Roseibium sp. Sym1: one gene and its partner. The protein of the gene in region 1 interacts with the protein of each later gene in a pairwise test. Links are inferred from orthologs where the notes say so. Each region holds a gene or a part of one and is shown on either strand. Other genes may lie near its edges.

Region 1 (3,979 bases):
TTTGCGGCAAGGCCTTTGATGCCAGCCTTGTCGAGAAGTGCGGAAAGCGCTGCAAGCTGCTCCTCCACACTGAATACCGGGCTTTTCACCAGACGGACGAGATCTTCGCTCTCGGCAAGCATGCCTTCGAAAGCTGTCAGATCCCGTTCCACATCAGCCGTTGCACCTTCGGCCTCTGCGAGGTCGAGAAGGGCGGCCGCATAACGCTGTGCCACGCCGGATACGAGAGATACGTTGTCAGTCACCAGGTCCGTGCTCTCTGACTTTTTTCATGCCCGCAAGACGGCCAGCGTCCGCAAAGCATTGAAAAAATGAATGATTTCAAGGTCAGAAGGTATGACGGTTAAACCGCTGCCCCCAAAGCCGCGCCTCAATTAGCACAGGGTTTCCCAGTGTGCAACTTCACCTAAAGACTGTTCTTGCCGATTCCTCGGTGTTTTTTGCGGGGCGCCCGTAAAAAGCGTTTCCAATCAATGTTTCAGCACCGGTCTTAACCTTTAGACGGTTTTGCCCGAAGCGGCCAAAACGGACCGTATAAGCCGTTTTCGCCCCTTCGCCAGCCGTCAGTATTGTATGAGCGGCTCGAAACCTCCGAAGATCATGCGCTTCAAACTGAAGACCTCGCCGGCATTCGGCATGGCCTCTTGCCAGCGCGGATCGCTCTCCATCGTCGCCATGCATGCGTCCGCCGTCTCCTTGTCCGGCCAGACAATCCAGGAGAAGACCACCGTCTCGTCCGGTTCCTTCCTGACCGCGATGGGAAAAGATGTCACCTCGCCATCCGGCACGTCGGTGCCCCATCCTTCACAGCAGCTGAGTGCGCCATATTCCCTGAACAGGGCCCAGGACCGCTCCGCGATCTCCCTGTAGTCATCCTTTTTCGCCGTCTTCACCGGCGCCAGGAACCCCTGCACATATGTCATCGTCTTCCCCTCCCAGGTGACGGGCACCACGAGCGTGCCACAGGGCAGGGTTGAGGGCAACGCGGCAGCGCAATCGAAATAGTCTGGACGCAAAGCCTTTTCAGGTGCGGTGGGGTTCCGGCTTTTGTGAAAGTTTTCCCTCGTCATTGCTGGGCTTGACCCACTGCTGTCCGGTTTAACTCGGCTCAGTTACAACAGGTCATTGATTCATTGTTGATATTTACGCTTCTCCTCGTCCGGGACACGCAGTGCCTTACCACTTGCACCCCTCTCCCCCCTGGAGGGGAGATGTCCGGGAACCGGACAGAGGGGGGGCGCAGCGGTTCCTCGTATTCGGAAAAGGCCTTGTATGCTGAGAGGTTGAGCCCCCCCTCTGTCTCCTATCGGAGACATCTCCCCCTCCAGGGGGGAGACTGGAACAAGCGGCATAGCCTGATTGTGGTCAGAGGTTCCTGCTTAACCGGACAGCAGTGGGTCAAGCCATGGGATGACGACGCTGTATGGTTCACGCTCTGAAGCAACCGCGGAAAGGACCCTCACAGGAAATGCTGGGGGTCGATGTCGACCTGGAGGCGCAGTCCCTTGGTCGGCTTCGGGCCGGCATTGAGCCAGTTGCGCAAATATGTCTGCAGATCATATTGCCGCGGCGCCATGGCGAGCAGGCGGAACCGGTAGCGGCCGCGCACCATGGCAAGCGCAGCCTCCGCCGGCCCGAGCAGTGTCACCGCCGTGTCCTCGGGTGCGGCGCGCGCGAGCGCGCGGGCATAGCCTTCCGCAAATGCCCTGTCGGGGCCCGACACGATCACCGCGGCCAGCCGGCCGAAGGGTGGCAGGCCCGCGGCCCGGCGGGCGTCGATTTCGGCCTGGTAGAACGCGGTCTTGTCGCTGGCCAGCAGCGCCCGGATCACCGGATGATCGGGATTGTAGCTCTGAAGGATGCCCCGGCCGCCGCCGGTGACGCGGCCGGCGCGGCCCGTTACCTGGGCCAGCAGTTGAAACGTCTTTTCCGCCGCACGCGGATCGCCATGGGCAAGGCCGAGATCGGCATCGACCACGCCGACCAGCTTCATTTTCGGGAAGTTGTGTCCCTTGGCGACCAGCTGGGTACCGATGACGATGTCGGCGCCGCCCTCCTCGACGATCTTCATCTCGCGCTTCAGCCGCTCCGGGCCGCCGGCCATGTCGGAAGACAGCACCAGCACCCGCGCCTGCGGGAACAGGTCCGAGACTTCCTCGGCGATTCGCTCGACCCCCGGCCCGCAGGCGACCAGGCTGTCCGTGCTCTGGCAGGACGGGCAGGCCTGCGGCACCGGCTCGACATGGCCGCAATGATGGCAGACGAGTTTCTTCTGGAACCGGTGCTCCACCAGCCAGGCGCTGCAATGGGCACACTGGAACCGGTGGCCGCAGGTACGGCAGAGGGTCAGCGGGGCGTAGCCGCGCCGGTTCAGGAACAGGAGCGACTGGCCGCCGTCCTCGAACGTGTCCTTGATGGCATGGACCAGTTCGGGCGCCAGCCAGCGGCCGCGCTCAGGCCCGTCCTGGCGCATGTCGACGGCACTGAGGTCCGGAAGGGCGGCGCCGGACGCCCGTTCCGGCAGCTCGAACAGCCGGTAGCGGCCCGTTTCCGCGTTGACCATGCTTTCCACGGACGGGGTCGCGGAGGCAAGCACGACCGGAAAGCCGGACAGGTGCCCGCGCACGACCGCCATGTCGCGGGCGCTGTAGGGCACCCGGTCATCCTGCTTGAAGGCGGCATCATGCTCCTCGTCGACGATGATCAGGCCGAGTTCCTTGAAGGGCAGGAACAGCGACGAGCGCGCGCCAATCACCACACGCACATCGCCGCTGGCAACACCCCGCCAGACGCGGGCGCGGTTCTTGACCGTGATCTGCGAATGCCATTCGGCCGGGTAGACACCGAAGCGCTGCTCGAAGCGGCGCAGGAACTGTTCGGTCAACGCGATTTCGGGCAGCAGCACCAGTGCCTGCCGGCCGCGCCTCAGCGCTTCCGCGATCGCCTCGAAATAGACCTCCGTCTTGCCGGAGCCGGTAACGCCGTCGATCAGCGCGACACTGCCGCCCTTGTCGAAACAGGAAACCAGGCCTTCCGCGGCCGCCTGCTGGGCCGGGGTCAATTGCTTCTGCGCATGGTCGAGCTGCGGTTTGGGCGGTGGCGGTGACGCCGGCAGCATCACTGTCTCCAGGACTTCCTGTTTGAGAAGACCGTCTATCACGGAGGCGGACACGCCCGCCGCATGGGCGAGACCGCTCTTCGTCCAGGCAAAGCCGTCTTCCATCGTCGCCAGCACACGCCCTCTGGCCGGTGTCAACCGGTCTGGTTCCGCGCCCTCGATCCGGCGCACTCCCGGAACAGGGGCCTCCGGCTCAAGAGCTTCCTCGGAGCGCAGCACCATGCGCAGCACCATTCCGGGCGCGCCGAGCGTCCAGCTCGCGACCCAGTCGACGAAACGGCGCAGATCCGCGTCCAGCGGCGGCGTTGCGTCATAGACCCGCGAGATGGTCTTCAGTTTCTTCGGGTTGATCGCCGCGTCAGGCTCGATGTCCCAGACGGCCCCGATCACCTCCCTGGGGCCGAGCGGCACCTTGACGATGGTTCCCGGCACGACGGATTTGCCGGGCGGCACCTTGTAGGTATAAGCGCGGGGCACCGCGACCGGCACCAGCACGCTGGCAATCGTCTCCTGGAAATCTGGGTCGTCAAACAGCACTTCGAATCGGATCCTCACCGTCTCGGCCAATGCCCGACGCGGACACAGGACAGTCCCTCGGGCCGTTGAACGACTTTGCCCGTCCGGCGCACGCGTTCAAGGGCGGCCGGATTTGAGGTACGTACCACAAAAAATTCGTCCACCGGAGAATCAGGGGTTCTTCTTGTCATCATCCTAGGGTAAAGAGGGCGCGGCTGACCATTCAATCGTTTTGCCCCGAACGCGGACATTCACATCCGGCGACCGTCATGAAACGGGAAGCGGGGCGCCCCACAGGGAGTAGGAACTCATGAAATTCTTCGTCGACACAGCCGACACAGCCGA
Region 2 (4,126 bases), 4.1 Mb from region 1 along the record:
ACCCGCGCGGTCCAGGTAACTTGGATCGTTGGCGAGTTTCGGCAGCATTTCGTTGACAATGATCGAATACGGCACGCCCCAATAGGGATTGTACTCAACGATCTCGATCTTGTCGTAGAAGAAGTTGGTCTGGTTGGACTTCTTGCCGACGACAACACGCATCTGCAACGGCACTTCGCCCGGCGCAAAATAGGTTGCGGTGAATGCGGCCTGGTTGATGAACACCTTGCGTTCGCCGAGTTCTTCCGGAATCCAGCGGCTGCGCTCCATGGCCAGTTCGACCTTTGCAATCTTCGCCGCGTTGGTTTCGCCGACCATGGCCTTGATGGTGTTTTTACCCACGATCCCGTCTGGTGTCAGCTTGGCTTCCTTCTGGAAGGCCTTGACCAGGGCGACCAGTTCCGGCGTGTAGACCTCGCCATCGTCATAGGCTTCCAGGGTCTCGGCATGGGCAGTCCGCAGCTCGTCAGACCCGTTCTTTGCGATCGCCGCGACGATATTCTTCATTTCGGGGCTGGACTTGCCCGCCTTCAGGAATGTGCCGGGAGCGATGACGATCTGGTCCGCTTCCTCGTCCTCCGCCTTCAGGCGCTTCAGTTCCGCGGTCAGTTTTTTGAAGTGCTCGTTCTGGGGCTGGTGCCCGGAAAGCGCGGTTGCGACATCGCTTGCGCCTTCAAGCTGTTCCAGCGCGGCCACGAGATCGACCTCGTGGCGCGGAAGGTCGTGATATTGCGAGATCCGGTTCGGATCGACCCGGCCGCGCGTCGCGTCGAGCACATAGGTGAGTGCAGCGGCACTCAGTTCCATTTCGAAACGCATCAGGGCGGCGTCGCGTTCCGCGCCTTCCAGGCCGGAGGCCGCCGGCAGGGCGACAAAATAGTCGTCCGGGTTCAGCGCGAAAGTGCCCGCTTCCGCGAGCGCCCGGCGCAGCTGTGCGGCTTTGACGGTCGCCTTGCCGTCCTCAAGCCAGAGGAAGTCCGGGTGTTCCCGATAATAGGCAATCAGGGCGTCGCCGACTTCCGGCAGGACGGTCAGGGACATTTCCTTCAGCGCCGGTCGGGCCTCATCAAAGGCGGTCAGCACAACCGGTGCCGCAGGCGCGGTGTCCGCCTGCGTGGTGGGGACGGGCTGACCGGCTTCGTCCACGGCTGCCTCAGGCTGAACTTCGGCGGTTTTCTTCTCCGACAGTTCCTCGAGCGATACCTGCTTCCAGCTGTCCGGCACGTAGTTCAGATAGCGTGGCGCGGATACCCTCGCCTTGCTGGCCTTTTGCCGGAGCTGCTCCTGCCGCAGACGTTCCTGTTCCCTGCGCTGATGTTCCGGATTGAACAGGCGTTGGAAAAAATTCTGGGCGCTGGCCGTTTCAACGGCGGTGAAACTGAAGCCGGTCGCCAGCACCGATGCCATAAGGCCGGCCTTCAGCGAATTTCCAAGGAACAATTTCGTTCGTCCTGCCAGCGCATGGCCCCGGACCCGCACGCCATGTTTGACTTCATCTGCTCGCATTGTCTCAACCCGAAATGTTTAAATCTTCTGGGGCCGGCCGCAGCGCCCGATGCAACCGGCTTTGTTCGTTCCCTGCCAGGAAAACCGTAGCCCGAACCACTTAGCCGGGCAATGTGTCACGCTGGTGCCGGCAAATTGGTTTCGTTGTCTGAAACCACGCCAACGCCCCGTTTGCAACTGGTTAATACTACATCAGGCCTGTGCAGTCGGTTAAGGGCACGTGTCTTGCACAGGTTTTGAATTCACTTTGGTGTGACGATAATGCCGCGCCTGTATAAGCCTATGGTAGAGACGAGGCAAACCCCTCCATCCTGAATTGCGCCTGGGCAGAAGCGCGCGCCGTGCCGGCTCGAAACAGTCGGATAAATGACCTGTTATTAGTGCCAATCCGCAACGCTGTGACGCGCATCACTCAGCAAGGTCAAAAGGCTTCCTAAACCGGTCTCTCGAAATGGTGAAACACCACCGGAGACCTTAATGCCGTTCCAATTCAATGTCGGAGACCATGTATCTCCGGTCCTGAAATACAAGAATTTCGACATCTCCCAATATACCCAGCTGAAATGGGCGCGCGGCAAGCTTTTCCGCATGGTCGGGAACAACCCGTCCTGCAACGCCTACTTCCGGACGCTGCCCATGGGGCGCAGCCTCACAAGCCTCATCAAAGACAGCGGCATCTGGGTGAATTACGGCCCGACCATTTCGCCGCTTCACGGCGAAATCCATATGCCGAGTGGCGAAATCGCGGTTGGTGACAGGGCCTTCAACATGGGCCGCTGGATGGTTTTGGCAACCATCATTCACGAACTGGCGCACTACAACGGCGCACCCATATCGGGCGGCGACACCAGTGCCGAGGAAGCCGTCTATCACTGCGGGCTCGGAACGTCCGAAGAGTATTTGCAAGGGATCGACGATCCACGCACGCCCTACGATCCGACGATCGGCGGGTGAAATGCACTCCGTGCGGTGGCGATTCCAGCCACCGCACCAATCAGGTAAAGTCCGATCAGAACGGAATTTCGTCGTCCATCGGCCCGCTGCCGCCACCGCCGGAAGGTCCGCCGAAGCCGCCGCTGCTTGATCCGCCGCCATAGCCTCCACCGCTGCTGCCTCCGCTGAATCCGCCACCGGATCCACCGCCGAAGCCGCCACCGCCCTGGCCTTCGTTGCCGTAGTCGGGCAGACCGCCACCGCCGCCGGCGCCCTCACCGCGGCCGTCCAGCATGGTCAGGTTGGAGTTGAACCCCTGCAAGACCACTTCGGTGGAGTACCGGTCCTGGCCGCTCTGGTCCTGCCATTTGCGGGTCTGCAACTGTCCCTCGAGATAGACCTTGGACCCTTTGCGCAGATAGCTTTCGGCAACCTTGCAGAGGCCTTCGTTGAAGATCACCACACGGTGCCATTCGGTTTTTTCCCGGCGCTCGCCGGTGTTGCGGTCGCGCCAGGATTCTGACGTTGCAATACGCAGGTTGGCGATGGGACGCCCGTCCTGCGTGCGGCGGATTTCCGGATCGGCACCCAGATTGCCGACCAAAATGACTTTGTTGACGCTGCCCGCCATTCTGCACTCCTGTTGTTCACGCGCGATGCTGCCATTGTTGAGACATCGGCCTTGCTTGGCCGTTCCATCGCGCTTCAAGCCATGCTGCTAGAAACCAGAACCCTAGCGGCCAGCCAACAGCTGCGCCTGCATTTTTCTGGCCCGGCACCCATTTTCCACAAGGCAGCGGGCCTGCTGCGGCCTATTGCCATGCATATTTTCCGCTCAAGCTGCACGACCTCCACCCGTGATTGCATCCGGTTACATTTTGCGCCGCTTTTGTTCCGACCGCCTGCACCGGCCTTGTCAGGAACGGGAGCCGGTCATTGCGGCGCGTTCCGGCGTCTCCGGCACTTTCCTACTGACGTATCGCAGCTTACCGTACTTGTTTTGTTCTTATCATTTCTGTAAAACCGATTCAATCAGCCAGAGCAGCCAGTGCCGTATTTTGAAGGCTACCGGAAAACGCCTTACTGGAAGCGGCGCGCTAAACTGCTATATCGGGGCAAACGGACAGATACGTGACGGGAAACTGCGCGCACGGCGTCGCGCGACCGGCAGCACGCGCATGAGGTCAGGAAGAACTGCAATGAACACATCCAAGGGCGCAATGCCGGATGAATCCTGGAAGGACGACCCCACCAAGATGCTCAGCATCCGCGGTGCGCGGGAACACAATCTGAAGGGCGTCGATCTCGACCTGCCCCGGAACAAGCTGATCGTGATGACGGGTCTTTCCGGGTCAGGCAAGTCCTCGCTTGCCTTCGACACGATCTATGCCGAGGGCCAGCGTCGCTACGTCGAGAGCCTGTCCGCTTATGCCCGCCAGTTCCTGGAGATGATGCAAAAGCCGGATGTCGACCAGATTGACGGTCTGTCTCCGGCGATCTCCATCGAGCAGAAGACAACCTCGCGCAACCCGCGTTCGACCGTCGGTACGGTGACCGAGATCTATGACTACATGCGGCTGCTGTTCGCGCGTGTCGGTATCCCCTATTCCCCGGCGACCGACCTGCCGATCGAAAGCCAGACCGTCAGCCAGATGGTCGACCGTGTTCTCGGCCTTGAGGATGGCGC

What was found.
Region 2: the proteins of O6760_RS04570 (region 1) and O6760_RS24015 interact in binary tests that used the Escherichia coli proteins (3 or more experiments, as listed by UniProt). The link is inferred for Roseibium sp. Sym1 from one-to-one orthologs.

What each region holds. Positions count from the first base shown.
Region 1 is NZ_CP114786.1:1,010,126-1,014,104, forward strand. What follows is about bases 1,058-3,979. They hold O6760_RS04570 (primosomal protein N'), read right to left. Parts: upstream 3,656-3,979; coding sequence 1,460-3,655; downstream 1,058-1,459. Other genes in these bases: fsa (fructose-6-phosphate aldolase), read left to right, coding at 3,945-3,979. In the rest of the region: O6760_RS04560 (F0F1 ATP synthase subunit delta), read right to left, coding at 1-245; O6760_RS04565 (DUF1428 domain-containing protein), read right to left, coding at 564-923.
Region 2 is NZ_CP114786.1:5,159,072-5,163,197, forward strand. Bases 1,294-4,126 are described here. They hold O6760_RS24015 (single-stranded DNA-binding protein), read right to left. Parts: upstream 3,071-4,126; coding sequence 2,516-3,070; downstream 1,294-2,515. Other genes in these bases: O6760_RS24005 (L,D-transpeptidase family protein), read right to left, coding at 1,294-1,440; O6760_RS24010 (hypothetical protein), read left to right, coding at 1,984-2,460; uvrA (excinuclease ABC subunit UvrA), read left to right, coding at 3,660-4,126. Also shown: more of O6760_RS24005, read right to left, coding at 1-1,293. UniProt on the Escherichia coli protein: Plays an important role in DNA replication, recombination and repair. Binds to ssDNA and to an array of partner proteins to recruit them to their sites of action during DNA metabolism. Acts as a sliding platform that migrates on DNA via reptation.